4 regions of the Lysinibacillus parviboronicapiens genome follow, and region 3 is predicted to be linked to each of the others. Evidence: riboswitches for the same ligand, from Rfam matches in the RefSeq annotation. Region 3 holds a riboswitch; each other region holds the start of a gene.
What was found. A riboswitch is a leader RNA that binds a small molecule or an ion and turns the genes downstream of it on or off. The one in region 3 is predicted to bind S-adenosylmethionine.

Region 1: it holds a riboswitch for S-adenosylmethionine, as region 3 does, so the genes downstream of both, metK (methionine adenosyltransferase) here and metA (homoserine O-acetyltransferase MetA) in region 3, are expected to answer to the same signal.
Region 2: it holds a riboswitch for S-adenosylmethionine, as region 3 does, so the genes downstream of both, C9J31_RS08950 (YezD family protein) here and metA (homoserine O-acetyltransferase MetA) in region 3, are expected to answer to the same signal.
Region 4: it holds a riboswitch for S-adenosylmethionine, as region 3 does, so the genes downstream of both, C9J31_RS18835 (methionine ABC transporter ATP-binding protein) here and metA (homoserine O-acetyltransferase MetA) in region 3, are expected to answer to the same signal.

What each region holds. Positions count from the first base shown of each region.
Region 1 covers NZ_CP073713.1:3,719,020-3,723,384, reverse strand. Annotated here, with positions in the region: gene pckA (phosphoenolpyruvate carboxykinase (ATP)) at 1-1,262, opposite strand, end outside; SAM riboswitch class I at 1,465-1,583, shown strand; gene metK (methionine adenosyltransferase) at 1,840-3,036, shown strand; gene C9J31_RS17915 (gamma carbonic anhydrase) at 3,142-3,654, opposite strand; gene C9J31_RS17910 (alpha/beta hydrolase) at 3,789-4,365, shown strand, end outside.
Region 2 covers NZ_CP073713.1:1,896,981-1,901,345, reverse strand. Annotated here, with positions in the region: gene C9J31_RS08970 (nitroreductase family protein) at 1-77, shown strand, start outside; gene C9J31_RS08965 (flavin reductase family protein) at 93-581, shown strand; gene C9J31_RS08960 (YhfM domain-containing protein) at 1,015-1,365, shown strand; gene C9J31_RS08955 (ECF transporter S component) at 1,481-2,050, opposite strand; gene C9J31_RS08950 (YezD family protein) at 2,240-2,395, opposite strand; SAM riboswitch class I at 2,468-2,563, opposite strand; gene C9J31_RS08945 (serine hydrolase domain-containing protein) at 3,198-4,365, opposite strand, start outside.
Region 3 covers NZ_CP073713.1:2,463,662-2,468,026, reverse strand. Annotated here, with positions in the region: gene C9J31_RS11780 (GerAB/ArcD/ProY family transporter) at 1-612, shown strand, start outside; gene metA (homoserine O-acetyltransferase MetA) at 886-1,824, opposite strand; SAM riboswitch class I at 1,928-2,037, opposite strand; gene C9J31_RS11770 (nucleotide excision repair endonuclease) at 2,519-2,893, shown strand; gene panF (sodium/pantothenate symporter) at 3,032-4,365, opposite strand, start outside.
Region 4 covers NZ_CP073713.1:3,876,453-3,880,817, forward strand. Annotated here, with positions in the region: gene C9J31_RS18825 (MetQ/NlpA family ABC transporter substrate-binding protein) at 1-541, opposite strand, end outside; gene C9J31_RS18830 (methionine ABC transporter permease) at 602-1,270, opposite strand; gene C9J31_RS18835 (methionine ABC transporter ATP-binding protein) at 1,260-2,288, opposite strand; SAM riboswitch class I at 2,372-2,477, opposite strand; gene C9J31_RS18840 (thioredoxin family protein) at 2,555-2,866, opposite strand; gene C9J31_RS18845 (toprim domain-containing protein) at 2,881-3,222, opposite strand; gene gcvH (glycine cleavage system protein GcvH) at 3,319-3,699, opposite strand; gene C9J31_RS18855 (arsenate reductase family protein) at 3,781-4,137, opposite strand; gene C9J31_RS18860 (acyl-CoA dehydrogenase family protein) at 4,319-4,365, opposite strand, start outside.

The DNA of each region.
Region 1 (4,365 bases), 1.3 Mb from region 3:
ACTTGTGCACCGTGCTCATCGATTTTTTGACCTAACATTTCAGCATACACAGTTGCTGGAAGTGGAAGGAATGGAGAACCGAAGCATGTAGAGAATACTGGTTCTGGTTCTGTTACACCACGTTCTGTACCAGCAAGCTTTGAAGTGAAACCACTTAAGAAGTGATACATTGCTTGTTCTTTTGTTAATTTACTGATTGGAGGTAATACGCCAAATGCATCAGCTGTTAAGAAGACGATTGTTTTTGGATGACCTGCAACAGAAGGATCAACAATATTTTCGATGTATTGGATCGGATAAGCAACACGAGTATTTTCTGTTAAAGAACCGTCATCATAGTCACATACGCGAGTCTCTGGATCAACTGCTACGTTTTCTAACACAGAGCCAAAGCGAATAGCACTGTAGATTTCTGGTTCGTTTTCAGCAGAAAGGTTGATTGTTTTTGCATAGCAACCGCCTTCGATGTTGAATACGCCATTATCAGACCAACCATGTTCATCGTCACCGATTAATTTGCGGTCAGCGTCAGCTGATAATGTTGTTTTACCAGTGCCAGATAATCCGAAGAATAATGCTACATCGCCTGCTTCACCAACGTTTGCTGAACAATGCATTGACAGGATATTTTGTTCTGGTAATAAGTAGTTCATAATACCAAAAATAGATTTTTTCATTTCACCAGCATACTCAGTACCACCGATAAGGATGATTTTCTTTTCAAGAGACACGATGATGAATGTTTCAGAAGATGTGCCATCAACTGCAGGATCTGCTTTGAAGTTTGGCGCAGAAATGACTGTGAAGTCAGCAACATGCGAAGCTAATTCTTCTTTTGTTGGACGGATAAATAATTGATGAGCGAAAAGGTTGTGCCAAGCGTACTCATTAATTACTTGGATGCTTAGTTGTGAGTCTTTGTCAGCACCCGCATATCCTTTGAATACGAATAATTCGTCACGTTCTTTTAAATACTTCACAACTTTTACATATAAGTTGTCAAAGACTTCTGACGAAATTGGTTGATTTACTTTACCCCAGTCAATTTTATCTTTTGTATCTGCTTCTTCTACCATATATTTATCTTTAGGTGAACGACCAGTGTATTTACCAGTTTCTGCACGCACTGCGCCATCTACTGTTAACATTGCTTCACCACGAGATGTAGCTTTTTCAACTAATTGTGGTACTGAAAGTTGAACGTTAATGTTCCCGCCGCTTAATAATTCCTTCAGTTCGTTTGCAATTTCTACTGAATTCATCGATTAAATACCATCCTTTTTTATAGTATTCCCTTGTGTTCGAGGGAGTATTTCTTAATTTCAAAAATAGTATAACACAATTGCTTAAATAATCTATACTAATTCAGAAATTATTTTTGCGATTTTATTACTTTTCAATAAAACGACATAAAACGATTGACAACGTTCGACCTTTTACGTAAGATGAGAAATTGAACGGATACTCTTATCCCGAGCTGGTGGAGGGTCAGGCCCTGTGAAACCCGGCAACCTGCATGCATTATTTCACGACATGCGTTGGTGCCAACCTGATGCAAGGGGACAACCCTTGAACGATAAGAGTGAAAGGTTACGAAGTCATTATTCCTTTCCTCATGTAAAGTACACGTGAGAAAAGGATTTTTTTATTTGTAAAAATGAATGTAAAGGTAAGTATATGCACTTCTTTCCTTATTATAATGACGGATCTTTCTAAATCCTCGTGTTAAAAGCAGCAACGGCTTGAAGTTCAATCCTTTAGGAGCGAACTTGACATGGGTAATGAGTACCGTATTAATTTCGCAAATACTATTTGTAAGAGTAATAGGAGGAAAACCAAATGACAAACCGTCGACTGTTTACATCAGAGAGTGTAACAGAAGGACATCCAGATAAAATTTGTGATCAGATTTCGGATGCCATTTTAGATGCAATTTTAGCAGAAGATCCAAATGCACGTGTAGCGTGTGAAACAACTGTAACAACAGGGTTAGTATTAGTAGCAGGAGAGATTACTACTTCTACTTATGTAGATATTAAAGGCATTGTCCGCGATACAGTCGCTGAAATCGGCTATACACGTGGAAAATATGGTTTTGATGCTGAAAACTTAGCAGTACTAGTGGCGATTGGTGAGCAGTCACCAGATATTGCACTAGGTGTTGACCAAGCATTAGAAGCACGTGAAGGCTCTATGACAGATGCAGACATCGAAGCGATTGGAGCAGGTGACCAAGGCTTAATGTTCGGGTATGCTTGTAACGAAACGCCGGAACTGATGCCATTACCAATTAGTTTAGCGCATAAATTGTCTCGCCGTTTAACAGAAGTACGCAAATCAGGTGAATTAGCATATTTACGTCCCGATGGTAAAACACAAGTGACGATTGAATATGATGAAAATAATGTGCCAGTTCGTGTGGATACAATTGTTATTTCAACACAGCATGATGAAGAAGCAACACTTGAACAAATTCAAGCAGATTTAAAAGAATTAGTAATTGCCCCAGTAGTTCCGAGTGAATTACTTGATGGAAATACGAAATATTTCATCAACCCAACAGGCCGTTTCGTAATCGGCGGACCAAAAGGTGATGCAGGTCTTACTGGCCGTAAAATCATCGTTGATACATACGGTGGTTATGCTCGTCATGGTGGTGGCGCATTTTCTGGTAAGGATGCAACAAAAGTCGATCGTTCAGCAGCATATGCAGCACGTTACGTAGCGAAAAACATTGTTGCAGCCGGCTTAGCAGATCGTGTTGAAGTACAGCTGGCCTATGCTATTGGTGTAGCACAGCCGGTATCTATTGCAGTGGACACGTTTGGTACAGGGAAAGTAAAAGAAAACGAAATCGTTAGATGGGTGCGCGAACTATTCGATTTACGTCCAGCAGGTATCATTAAAATGCTTGATTTACGTCGCCCAATCTACAAACAAACTGCTGCTTATGGTCACTTTGGTCGTACAGATTTAAACGTGCCTTGGGAAAATACAGACAAGGCTGATGCATTAAGAGAGAAAGCTAGTCTATAAGTCGCTTTTCAAAAAAGCATTGTTATGTTTTCATAAAGATATACTTTCTAATTAAAAGAAAGGGGACTAAGAATATTTCTTAGACCCCTTCTTTTTCATTAGCAATCATTTTTGCAAGGATTTGTAATATTGCCCTTTTTCTGCGTATTCGCGAACGATGCGTTCCATATCTTTTATATCTTCGGCATTTAATTCACGGACAACTTTTGCCGGACGTCCTAATGCTAAGCTATTAGGAGGAATGACTTTACCTGGAGGTACAAGACTGCCTGCACCAATGAATGCACCCTCTCCGATTTCTGCTCCATCTAAAATAATTGAGCCCATTCCTATCAAGGCATTTTTTCGAATCGTACAACTATGTAAAGTGACTTGGTGCCCAACTGTTACTTCATCTTCAATAATCAATGGATATTTTGGACTTTGGTGTAAGCAACAAAGATCTTGTATACTTACACGTTTACCAATAATTGTAGGAGATACATCGCCTCGAATTACAGTATTAAACCATATTGTCGTTTCAGCACCTATCGTAACGTCGCCAGTAACGGTCGCATAGTCGGCAATAAAAACAGATGGATCGATTGTTGGTGTTTTATCTTTAAAAGGATAGATCATAGAAATCGCCTCTTTTCTTTCTTTGATGTAGTATTATCGTATCAAATACGCAACTTATTGGAAATATAAAATTAAAATGTGCAAGATATTTAGTTATAATTAATATGTAACTATTTTTTAGGAGGACTATGTGAATGTGGAAATGGGAAGCTGATGGACATGCGAAAGCTGTAATAGCTATACTTCATGGTGCTTATGAAAATCACCGCTGGTACGCATGGCTTATAGAAAAACTTAGAATGGAAGGCTTCCACGTAGTCATGGGGGATTTACCAAATCATGGCGCCAAGGCAAAACTTTCGCGTGTCCATGATGAAGACTTTAAAGAATATAATAAATATACAAGGAATCTAATTGAAAATGCCTTTTCATATGATTTGCCCGTATTTTTAATAGGACATGGCTTAGGTGCAACATTAGTATTACATACGGTGCACAAAAGAAAATATGAATGTGCAGGCATTGTTTTAACATCACCTTGGCTGCATTTAAAATTATTGCCTGGCAAAATGTCAAATGCTTTAACAAGCCTAAGTGCTTTAACGGCTAATGTCAAAATGACACATGATATTACATTTGAAAAATTGACACGTAATGTGGAAGGTAGAAATGAAATGAAGGATGAATTTCCGTTCAAATCAGTCGTATCAGTAAAATGGTATCGTGAATTACAATATATGATGCGTAATTTAGTCATTATGACCAAGGCGG
Region 2 (4,365 bases), 570 kb from region 3:
CATTTGGTGGGCCTACTGCCGCACCACGCGACAAAGAAATAGTGCCGGTGGACCAGCGTGTTTTTATCATAAAATAACAAGAGGTGATTGAAATGACTGACAACGTAACAGCATTTAAGCAAGCTTTAGGCAATTACCCCACAGGCGTCACAGTTGTTACTGCATATAATGACGCGAACGAACCGATTGGCTTAACCGTCAATTCCTTTGCATCTGTTTCAATTGACCCACTGCTAATCTTATGGTCACTCGATAAAAAATCACAGCTACATTCACATTTTCAAGCAACCAAGAAATTCGCTGTCAATATGTTAGCGAGTGACCAAGCGCATTTATGTACATTGTTTTCTAGTAAAATTGCTGACCGCTTTGCCCAAACAATCTGGTCTACTTCCGCGCACGGTTTACCGATTTTACATGATACATTATCCACATTACAATGTGAAACTTTCAAGCAAGTTGATGCGGGCGACCATACGATATTCATTGGGCATGTTTTAGCCATTGATAATGCACAGAAAGAACCACTGCTCTATCATCGTCGACATTTAGGTCAAATCCCTGCAAGTTTTTACGAGTAGTTCTGACCCAATTCAATCATTTCTTTCCGATAGTAAAATGCTAAGCACAATAAGTGATTTTACTAATCATATTACGCAAATGATTCGCATTCGTGCAGAAAACAAACGTATATGCCACTTTAGTTTATAAACCAACAGGAGTTGCCTCAAATTTACACGTTGAGGTAGCTCCTTTTATGCCTATAGAAGGAAGTTTCTTACACAGCGAGAATTCTATCTTATGGGGATATTTCTTACAGAACTAAACACGCTTATGCCAAATTAGTGTACTGTAGGAACAGGATAGCAACATCTATTGACCGATCTTTTAATTTGCTTTAATCTGCTGCAATTTATATCACACAGAGAAAGGAATGTGATAATAACGATGTGCCATATTAAAAAAATGCTCGTTCTTGTTTTGGTGATCTTCATGACTGCCAGTTGCGCCGGTATGGAAAAACAAAAAATTATCGTGCAAAAGCATAATGATACGGGTATATATGAGGACTTGAAGGAAATTACCAAAAGGAAAAAGGTGAAAGCAGTTAAAGACATACTGCATAGCGCGAAATGGGAACAGATGAAAGTTGATATGGCCAGAGAGGCTGACTATCAATTCGTTTTTCAATTCGTCGATTCTAACATCCAAGCCAAGGCCATTCTCTACTCCGTGTGGCTAAGTCCAAACAAAGACACATTAGAAGTTGTAGAAGGTGACTATCAATATGTCCACCTCAATCGTGAAGATTCTCAAAAGTTATTCGAAGCTCTTACTGAAACAAACCTAGTCGATGTAAAATGAAACTTTAATCTGTGGGAACTTTCTTCGTCCCACTGATGGTAATGGAAGCAATCAGCTAACCGTTCATGTGAAATCAACAGAAATAAGGGCACCCTTTTCGAAGGATGCCCTTTCTTCAATTATATTTTGTGCGTTGATGAGACATCCAAGTACCAATATTTCGGCATACTAACATAGTCACAATCATGACAATGACACCTTTCACTAGATTGAATGGTAAAATCCCTAAAACAATCATATCTTTTAAGGCGTCCCCCTTCACTGGCTCCATCCCTAAAAACAAGGTGTACATCGGTAGGAACAGCACATAATTCAGTAAGCTCATACCAACTGCCATCACAATTGTACCTGCTACCAAACCAACGATTAACCCCTTGATACGCTGTAGTTTTGAATAGAAAAAAGTCACTGGGATGATAAATAACACACCTGTCGTAAAATTGGCAATATGCCCGACTGGTACCCCCGTTGTGCTTCCTGATAATAACCAATCCAGCATATTTTTTAAAAGTTCTACTAAAATTCCCGCAACTGGTCCCATCGTCATTGCTGCTAATAAGGCGGGCACATCACTAAAATCTACCTGCAGGAAATTTGGAAATGGTGGTAATGGAAAATTAAATAGCATCAGTACTATGGATATACTACTTAGTACGCCTATATTCATGATATATCTTAATTTCAACGTGCTCGCTCCTTTTCAACTGGCACCCATAAAATAAAACTTCAATGCGTGTGTTTTCATCCGCCATGCATTTGTGAGTTGTTCGATCACCTGACCGTTCATGTGACATAAAAAAGACCACCTATAAGCCGAGGGATGATCCCTGCCTATAATGTGGCCTCCAGATTTCTAGTCAGCTGTGTTTATTCTTTATTTTTTCTGTGGAAATCTTTGCTTCTCAAGTCGATTAATTTGCACAATGACACCATCTTGAATGGTAATCTGCACTTCGCCAAATTGTAGATTTTCAATTGCATCGGCAATCACTTGTAATTTCTTGTCATCAATCTTAGCTGTTTGAGACATTGGATACACCCCTTCTTTTTCATACTTTTTTCGTACAAAAGAGGTCAACGCATCATGATGATTCGATGGACCCCCTTATCTCTCAGAAAACTCTGCTGGATTTGGCACCGTTTTAGTCGGTTGCCGAGGCTTTATTGGGCCAGTTCCCTCCACCTCTCTTGATAAGAGTATTACGTTTCTTGGAAATAATTCTATAATTCTGAAAACCTATTGTCAATATAAATATTATAAAACCTACATGAATACTAAGAAATTAAGTAAAATGGTTCATTTTGTAAAAAAACATCCGTACACTTAAAGTTACATAAGCGAAAGGATGTTTTTTTATTTTGCACCATTTGGTCAATTGTCAGCATTTCTAAATGATGTAACTGAGCACAGGCGGCGAGTATAGCAGACGGCATTTGCCTTTCGCCACAGAGCAAAGCTTCCTGCGAAGAATAGCGGGAGCTGAAGGCCGCACAGAAGCATAGCGACAAGGAGACTGCAACCATGCCCTCGAACAGCGAACTGCCTCATAGCGGAAATCAACCGATTTATATAGATACTTCAGTCTAGGTGTGCAGAAATAATAAAGTTGTTTAATTTACAATAAAGTCATTTAAAAAATAATATAGTTGTTTAAAAAATCTTTTTCCACGAACGGAGCAGATTAGTGGAAGCAATAGTAATTAGGTTTGACTGGGAAAATTGTCGATGATATTAAAAAAGACACCGAAGTGTCTTATGTTTTTCAAATTAAGCATACCGATAAATTGAAATTTAATTACTTAACATTATGCTTATTTTGGGAGCGAGGTTTTTATCGGTGAGTGTATACAAACCATGTAATGCTTGCTGTTAATAATGCTGTCGAAATCAAGGCTGTAAGAACACTATATGTTTGCCAAATAAGTATCGTTGACCAATCGAAAGCACAGCACAGTATACCCAGGGCAATCGTAGCGATCAGGAAAATAACTGTTACGATTATTCTCTTTTTTGTCATTGGCTGCCGCTCATTCGTTTTCCTTCTGCGTAATCCTAAGAGAAATAGCAAAACGGCCAATAGGCAAAGAATAATTGTGATAGACGACAAAATGATATCCATAAGCTGTGTGCCACTTATTTCATATGACTGAGTTAGATTGCCGTCTAATATATCTTTAACTTTTAGTACCAGGTTTATATTGGTATTTGCACCGTTGCTCAGCAAGCAGACGGCTGTTCGTTCATTTAGCAGTATGGCTACTTCGGTTCTGAAATTTGGGTTGCCCCCAGTATGTTCTATAATTGTTTGGTCGGCGTTTACCGACCAGCCTGCCGCATAATACATATCGTTGACAGCCGAAACAGACATATCACCCCTATGTGATTTTTCGATAACCGTGTGAAATATTTCGGGTATGTCCTGCACGATACCCATCTGTATGCCCATCCAACGCGCCATATCTTTTGTATTAGAAATGATGTAGCCTGCGGGTTTATTCCCAGCATAATCCGGAGCTTTAAATGGAGTTGTCATAAAAAAGGAAGAACGGTAGCCCTGTGCCAACTGTCCAGTGGCTTGAGCATCTTCTTTATAAACATACGTCTGGTGAAGACCTAACGGCTGAAATACCTGTTCCCTCATAAAGTCTTCATAACTTTGTCGCGACACAATCTCAATAACCAAACCCAATACGTCATAATTTACGGTTCCATAGTTATACTGTTCACCGGGAGGGAACGCCAATTCAGCATCCACGAGCATTTCTACAGTCTTTTGCAACATATCCGGTGTATTGCCCTGTGGAATATTTTGAGTATGCCTAATATTTGTTAGACCACTGGTATGGTGAAGAAAGTTATTTAGTGTAAGGCTTTGCATATCAACAGGTTTCCCTTGATACTTTAACGTAAACCAAGGTAAATGTTTTTGGACAGGGTCAGTCATGGAGAGCAGCCCTTGCTCTTCCAACAGCATAATACCCATACCGGTAAAAGCTTTA
Region 3 (4,365 bases):
GTTTTAGAAGCCAGTTCCAAATCATTGGTTGCTAGTATCATTTCATTTATGAGTATTTTTTCATTTCCAATGGTTGTGCTACTAATGATTTTCCCCTCTGCTATTAATGTGCATAAATCAGCTCAAAAAGGATTTTATATTGGCACAATTATTGGTGGTGTAGTGCTGATTACGATCGTTACTTTATCTATACTTGTCCTTGGTCCAACAAATACATCACAACGTGCATATCCAAGCTACGCACTAGCTCAAAGAATATCCATAGGGAATTTTTTACAGAGAATAGAGATTGTAATGGCATTCATGTGGATTTGCTCTATTTATATTCGAACATTTATGTACTTTTATGCCTCTGTCATTGGCATTGCACAAATTCTGAAAATAAAAGATCATCGTCCGTTAATTTTACCACTCGGAATGATTATCATTGTACTTTCACAAATTGTACATCCCAATATTGTTCATTCTAATAATTACAATAAGGAAGTCTGGCCACTTTTTTCATCAGTGATCGCCATTCTACTGCCATTACTATTACTTTTTATCGCTAAATTTCGAAAAATTAAGCCACAAGAAACCGACAACCAATCGAAAAATGAAAGTCCACCATAATTGCTTTTCATGTCTCCAACAATTTATCTGCCCTCCCTAGTTCTCTATTGCAACATACTTGCGCTGCTCTCGAGATTATCGGTGACATTGTAGATTTTGATAAACCGTAATCGAGCGTCTTTTTGGGGTTAACTGCTTTTAGGATAGCTGAAAGTATTGTTTTAATAAAAATGAGCATCTTCTCAAACGTCCATAAGAAAAGAAAGCCCGAGTGCTCAGTTTTATAAATGAGCACTTGGGCCTTTTTTCAAGATTCAGTTGACATGACTCACATTAAATGTGAAATTCGATATGATCTTCTGCAAAATCCCATTCATACGGTGTTTCTTGGTAAACATAGTAATTTAGCCAGTTTGAGAATAATAAATGCGTATGTGCTCGCCATGTATTCATTGGTTCATGCGATGGATTATCATTCGGGAAGTAATTAACAGGTACCGCTATATTCAATCCTTTAGCTACATCACGACTATATTCATCAGCAAGGGTTGTGGCATCATATTCCAGATGACCTGTAATCATAATATTTTTATTATCTTTTGATTGGACGATAAAGACGCCCGCTTCTTCAGAATAGGATAGTAAGCGTAAATCTGGGTGATTGCGTACTTCATCAATCGATACGGAAGTATACCGTGAATGTGGAGCCGTAAATAAATCGCTAAATCCTCGTACTAAATCCACTGTTAAATCTGTAATCACATGCGAATATACACCTGAGCATTTTTCGGGTAGTTCAAATTTGCCGATGTCATAATGGTGGTAGAGTGCAGCCTGAGCACCCCAACAGATGTGCATCACAGAAGTCACGTTTTTCTTCGACCAATCCATTATTTCTGAAATTTCTTGCCAATAATTCACCTCTTCAAATGCCATTTTTTCAACAGGAGCACCCGTAATAATCATGCCATCAAAACGACGATGACGTATTTCTTTAAAGGTTGAGTAGAATAACTGTAAATGTGATTTACTGACATTCCTTGACTCGTGGGTTGCCGTATTTAAAAATGTTATATTTACCTGCAAAGGTGTATTACCTAATAAACGCAGTAATTGGAGCTCTGTTTTTTCTTTTTCAGGCATCAAATTAAAAATTAAAATATTTAACGGACGAATTTGTTGTGTTTTTGCGCGGTCCTCTTCCATAACGAAGATTTTTTCCTCACGTAAATGTTCTCCAGCTGGTAAGTTCTTCGGAATATTAATTGGCATGTTGCATTCCCCATTTCATTTATTTTGTTCTCTGTCTATATAAATCAAAAAATCCCCCTCATTCCATAAGAGCAAGAATGAGGAGGATATTTCATCACGTTCACTCTTATCTCTCAAAGGAAGAATCCTTTGCTGGAAGTAGCACCTTTCTAACTAAGTTAGAGGTTGCTGAAGCGTCATAGGGCCAAATCCCTCAGCTTCTCTTGATAAGATTATTTAATTAAAAAGAATTGTAACATGAACAATTAAGAATTTCAATAATACATAGAATATTTCGTTTATATGATGCTTTATTTTATTTAAAAACGTTGATAACTTATACTTACACGCAATGTGATGATTTAATTTACAGCCTTGGTAGTAGTTTTTTAGTATATTTCACGCAGATGTTTGCACAAATATATGCTGAACATATTGCCGATATGTTGCAGCAACATGTTTCGATGCTGGCTTTCAATTCGATTAGTATGCATAGCGCTTTTCGAATTTTTCGCTATGATGGTCATTCGTGTCATAACACTGCTGCTAAATATTTTCACGCTTACGTTAATTTTTTTGCTATTCTGCTCATACTACCTTTACTCAATTAAATAACATTGCTTATAGCATTTCGCTATATGTGAAATTGATAATAGCTACCACGTATGAATTATGTTAAGATATACCTTATGTAACAGAAAGGAACGTGAATATTTTGATTAAAATTGAACTACCAAAACCAGATTTAGTAATTCGTCAGCGCGAGCAAGTGTTAAAACCAGGTGATGTGCCAATTACGCCTTACCATGGATTTATCGACTTCCATAAAATTACACGTGAAAAAGGTGGCATTTTCTTTTTCTACAATGAGAAAAATGAGCTTTTATATGTAGGGAAAGCGCGTAAAATTCGTCAACGTATTAAAAAACACTTTGAAGACAATGTATCTCCTATGAAGAAATACCGCGATGAAATTTTCAAAATTGAAGTGTATGAAATTGAAGATCCTATGGAACGTGAAATTTACGAAACATATGCAATCAACACATTCCGTGCAAAGTATAACCTAGATAAAGTATTTTTTGAATAAAAAACAGGGACTTCCTCTAATGTTGAGTAAGTCCCTTTCTCTATTACAGAGGTATAGATTTTTTCCTTTAATAAGTTTATTTGCCTTTGCCTTATAAAATAAGCAACGTCGTAGTTTGAACATTTACGGCGTTGTCTACTAAATAAATAGTTTTTCATGTTTAAATTTATGTGCTGTACATAGACTTACAACAACAAAAACAATGAATGAAGCAATAATTGGAATTGTTACGGTATGCATGCCAAACACCGACGGATAAAAACGATCAATGACAATATACAAGGTCATACCAGTAATCATCGAGGCAATAGCCCCGTACTTGTTTGCCTTTTTCCAATACAGTCCAAGAACCACTGACCATATAAAGACTGCTTCCAATCCCCCGAAGGCAAATAAATTCAACCATACGAGTAAATCTGGAGGATTTAATGCAAATATAACTACAGCTAAACCAATAACCGTTGTGACAATAAAGCTAGCACGTTTAATTTCCGCATCATTTGCTGTTGGTTTGACATAGTTTAAATAAATATCCTTTACAACAGTTGAGCTGACTAGCATAAGCAAAGCATTGACCGTCGACATCGTTGCCGCCATTGGAGCTGCTAACACAATTCCTGCTAGAAACGGTGGTAATACTTTTAAAGTCAGTAGCGGCATCACCTTATCACCAATATCGATACCCGGAATTACTGGTCGCGCTAAGACACCAATTAAATGCATACCAAACATTATCGTCCCTATGGCAATAGTGCCAATAATAATGGCTAAGTGCATACTTTTTGAATCTTTATAACTCATGGCACGAACAGCAATTTGTGGGAGCCCAACCACTCCTACACCAATTAAAATCCAAAATGTTGAAACGTATAATGGCGTTAATTCTCCTTCTGCTCCAAATGGAGACACCAGTTTAGGGTTTTCAGCGATAAGTGATGACATAATATTATCTATTCCACCACCGGCGACGATTGTCCCAATAAGTAAGATGACTGTCCCTATAACCATTATTGACCCTTGTACCGTATCAGTTAAAGCCACCGCACGGAAACCACCTATGATTACATAAACTAAAACAGAAACCGCAAAAATAAAAAGCGCTGCTGTATAGTTTAAACCAGTTAGTGATTCGATTAAACGCGCACCACCTACCCACTGTGCCATCATCGCAGAAAATAAAAAGACAATGATACTAATAGCAGATAAAATAACGATGACATGGCTTTTATAGCGTTCGCGTAAAAAATCAATTAAGGTAATGGCTTGATAACGTCTAGCGATAATGGCAAATTTCTTTCCTAAGATCATCAGTACAAAATAACCCGCTGGTAATTGCGCCATCGCCAATAGTACCCAGCCAAGACCTTTATTGTATGCCACACCTGGTCCTCCAATAAAGCTACTTGCACTACCGTACGTGGCAATCATGGTCATCGCGAGGATGAAGCCCCCCATTTCACGACCGCCGAGGA
Region 4 (4,365 bases), 1.4 Mb from region 3:
CGTCTTTGATTTCAGCTGCTGTTTTGTCGATACCCTCTTTTAATTTAATTAAGCCTTTAGCTTCTAATAATGAAAGCATACGACCGTGGTCTGAAACAGAGTTAGAAAGTAAGATTGTTGCTCCTTCTGGAAGATCCTCAAGAGTCTTGTATTTTTTAGAATAGATTCCGATTGGTTCTATGTGGACACCGCCAGCATTGACGAAATCATACCCATTATCTTTAATTTGTAAATCTAAGTAAGGAATATGTTGGAAAAAATTTGCATCAAGATCACCAGATTCTAAATCTTGGTTAGGTAGGACGTAATCTTGGTATGGTTCAATTTTTAGATCAATACCTTGTTCGGCTAAAATTGGTTTTGCTTTTTCTAAGATGACTGCATGTGGTGTATTTGAAGCACCAATAGTTACTGTTGTATTTTCTTTATCGTCTGCTTTATCTCCAGTTGTTGAACCTGCATCTTCTTTTTTATCAGCGCCACAAGCTGCTAGAGCTAGTACAAGGACTGATAAGAATAAACCTGCTAAAAATTTCTTCATTTGTTTACACTCCCTTTTATCTTGTTAAAAATATGTTAGCGGTATGAAACCGGAATAACCTTAACGTTTGTCTGTTTTGGCTGTAATCATGTCGCCAATCCATTGAATGATAAATACTACAACTAAAATTAAAATCGTTGCCATTAATGTTACGTCCTGACGATTACGTTGGAAACCGTCTAAAAAGGCTAAGTTTCCGAGACCACCAGCACCAATAATTCCTGCCATTGCTGTATAGCCGACAAGTGCAACCGCAGTTACTGTAAGGCCTGAAATAAGTGCAGGTAAGGATTCAGGAATTAAAACTTTCCAAATAATTGTTGAAGTTTTTGCCCCCATTGAACGAGCCGCCTCAATAACGCCTCTATCAATTTCACGTAAAGCGATTAATACCATTCGTGCATAGAACGGTGCGGCACCTATGATTAGTGCCGGTAATGCTGCATCTGCCCCACGGATTGTCCCAAGTAAAAATTTCGTGAATGGGATTAATAAAATGATTAGCACGATAAATGGAATGGAGCGGAAAATATTAACGACCGACCCTGTTAAAAAGTTAACCAATTTATTAGCCCAAAGTTGGTTAGGACTTGTTAGGAATAGGATGATGCCAATGGCTAACCCAAGAATAAAGGTTACAACCGTTGAGATAGAAGTCATATATAGTGTTTCATATGTGGCTTCCCACATTTTTTCCCAGTCGACATTCGGAAAGAGACTAGTTAGCATCTGTAATCACCTCCGTTTGTACTTCCACTGTATTTAAATAACTTAATGCAGCAGTCACATTGTTCGCTGAACCATCAATTTGGACAATGAGTGTACCATATGCGCCATTTTTCGTTTGCGAGATGTTACCATGTACAATACTCATTTCAACATCAAACTGCTTCACTAGATGTGAAATAACTGGCTGCTGTGTTTTTTCTCCTACAAAGACCAGCTTGACAAGTTGGCCCGTTGGATAATTTACTTTTAGCTGTGCCATTGTTTCCTGCGTTTCTTTCGTATCTGTAATTTGAGAAACAAACTTTTTCGTGATAGCTGCTTGTGGTGCTTGGAAAACTTGTAATACTTCTCCACGTTCTACAATTTCCCCCGCCTCCATCACTGCCACACGATGACAAATTTTGCGGATGACATGCATTTCATGTGTGATTAAGACAATCGTTAACCCTAATCTTTCATTAATGTCTACAAGTAAATCAAGAATGGCATCTGTTGTCTCCGGATCCAGTGCGGATGTTGCTTCATCACATAACAATACTTCTGGATTATTCGCGAGCGCACGCGCAATCCCAACGCGCTGCTTTTGTCCACCTGAAAGTTGCGATGGGTACGCTGTATCACGTCCCTCTAAACCAACAAGGACAATCAATTCATTCACGCGCGCCTCTCGTTGCGCTTTAGGTACACCTGCAATTTCTAAAGGAAAAGCAATATTTTCCGCAACTGTTCGAGACCAAAGTAAATTGAAATGTTGAAAAATCATACTTACCTTTTGTCTAGCGTTTCGGAGCTTTTGCCCTTTAATCGATGAAAATTCTTGGTTGTTCACCGTCACCGTACCGGATGTTGGCTTTTCTAAACCGTTTAATAAACGAATCATTGTACTTTTACCAGCGCCACTATAGCCGATAATGCCAAAAATCTCACCTTTATTAATGGATAGATTGACATCTTTGACTGCTGTTAATTCGCCATTCGCGGTTTTGTACTTCTTGGTAATATTTTGAAGCTTTATCATAGCGAATACTCCTTTTCTCATATAGAAAACCCCTTCACTCACGACAAGTTGAAGGGGTCACGTACTTTATACGTTGAACCGTTCTCTCATCTTTCAAAGAAAATTTCTTTGGGTGATTTGGCACCTTTTCACTAATGTGATGGTTGCCGGGCTTCATCGGGCACTTCCCTCCGCCACTCTTCATAAGAGTTCGATATTTTATTTTTATTTAAAACTTATGCTGAAATAAAATTAATATAGTTGATACTTTACCATGCTAGTAAAGTTCAGTCAATTGGTTTTTTTAACAATTCGTATAAAAATGGTACGGATTGAAAAGCATATACCTTTTCTGTAACTTTTTCGCCATCACTTATAAGTAAACATGGTACACTTTCTATTTGGTAATCATAAGCTATTTGCTCCATAAAATTCATATTCGCTTTACCAAGCTGTAACTGTGGCAGCAATTGCTCAACAATATCCATCATTTTTGATGCGACTGCACACGTCCCACACATTGGTGTATATAAATAAAAGGCAGTTTTTTCACCAGACTGCATCGCCGCTTCCCACTGCTCTTTTGACCATTCTTCCATCTTTTCACGCAACCTTACAAAATATATTCATTATGGATGGAGAAATGCGCGCGCAGTAAAATCATCGCTAGCACTTTCCTCGGTGTCGTCTCTACTTCTTTATAGGTTGGCATCGTGCGTAAATGCTCCGCCTCTGGATAATGTCTGTCCATTAATGCCCGTAGCTTATCACCTGATGCATCTGCATCAAAAAATGTGTATAGCTCACACCCCTCATAAGGATCGAGAAGCTCTTCTAATTGATGAACACCGATTGTACCATTTGTACACAGTATAAGTACATTCTCATTCAAAATAGGTTCAATTTGAAGCTTATCCGAACGGCCTTCCACGATTAAGCATTTCCCTCCGAACATCACGACACCCCCATTTAAACATCAACCCACTATACCCTATTATATAATAAAAAACGCCGGTAATCTCCGACGTTTCCATGTGTTACAGGCTTATCATTATTCAGCAATCATTTCTTCGTATTGTTCTGCTGTCATAAGTTTTTCAATTTCTGATGTGTCAGCAGGCTCTACAACGATCATCCATGCTTTTTCATATGGTGATTCATTTACGAATTCCGGGCTATCTTCTAAATCAGCATTTACTTCAACTACTTTACCTGAAATAGGCGCGTATAATTCAGAAACAGTTTTTACTGATTCTACACTACCGAATGGATCATCTGTTTTGATTTCGTCGCCAACTTGTGGAAGCTCAACGAAAACGATATCTCCAAGTTCAGATTGTGCGAAGTGTGAAATACCGATACGTACTTTACCATCTTCTACTTTTACCCATTCATGTTCTTCAGAGTATCGTAAGTCTTTAGGTGTGCTCATGCAAAAAACCCCTCCATAAATATGTAATATATTCACTATCAGTGTGCCATACTTCTCCCATAAAAACAAGGATAAAAGCGGTTATTTCCAAGCATGCTCAAATTCGGATTCTTTAAACCCTAATGTCACTTTTTCTCCATCAGTAACGATTGGTCGTTTAATCAGCATACCATCTGATGCAAGTAGTGTCAGTTGCTCTTCTTCCGACATTTCAGCAAGTCTATCCTTCAAGCCAAGCTCGCGATATTTCATACCAGAAGTATTAAAAAATTTCTTCAATGGTTGCCCACTTGCTTGCCAAAAGCTCTCTAATTGTTCCTTTGTTGGTGGTTGTTCCACGATGTGTACCTCTTCAAATGAAACACCATTGTCAGTTAACCATTTTTGTGCTTTTTTACATGTCGTACATTTTGGATAATGGATAAATTGAATCGTCATATGTAGGCTCCTCTACAGTCATTTTCTGTAGTATACCATCATAGCTGTCATGAACCAAAATGAAACCTTTTGAGAAGTTCTATCCGTCACTTTTGTCGTTCTATCCATCACTTTCGCGATTCTATCCGCTTCACGCAAAAAACTAGCTACCTTATAACGAGTAGCTAGTTCATGAGATATTCTAGACGATGAATTTTTCAGCTTCAATTAGTTTAACAGAAGCTTCAC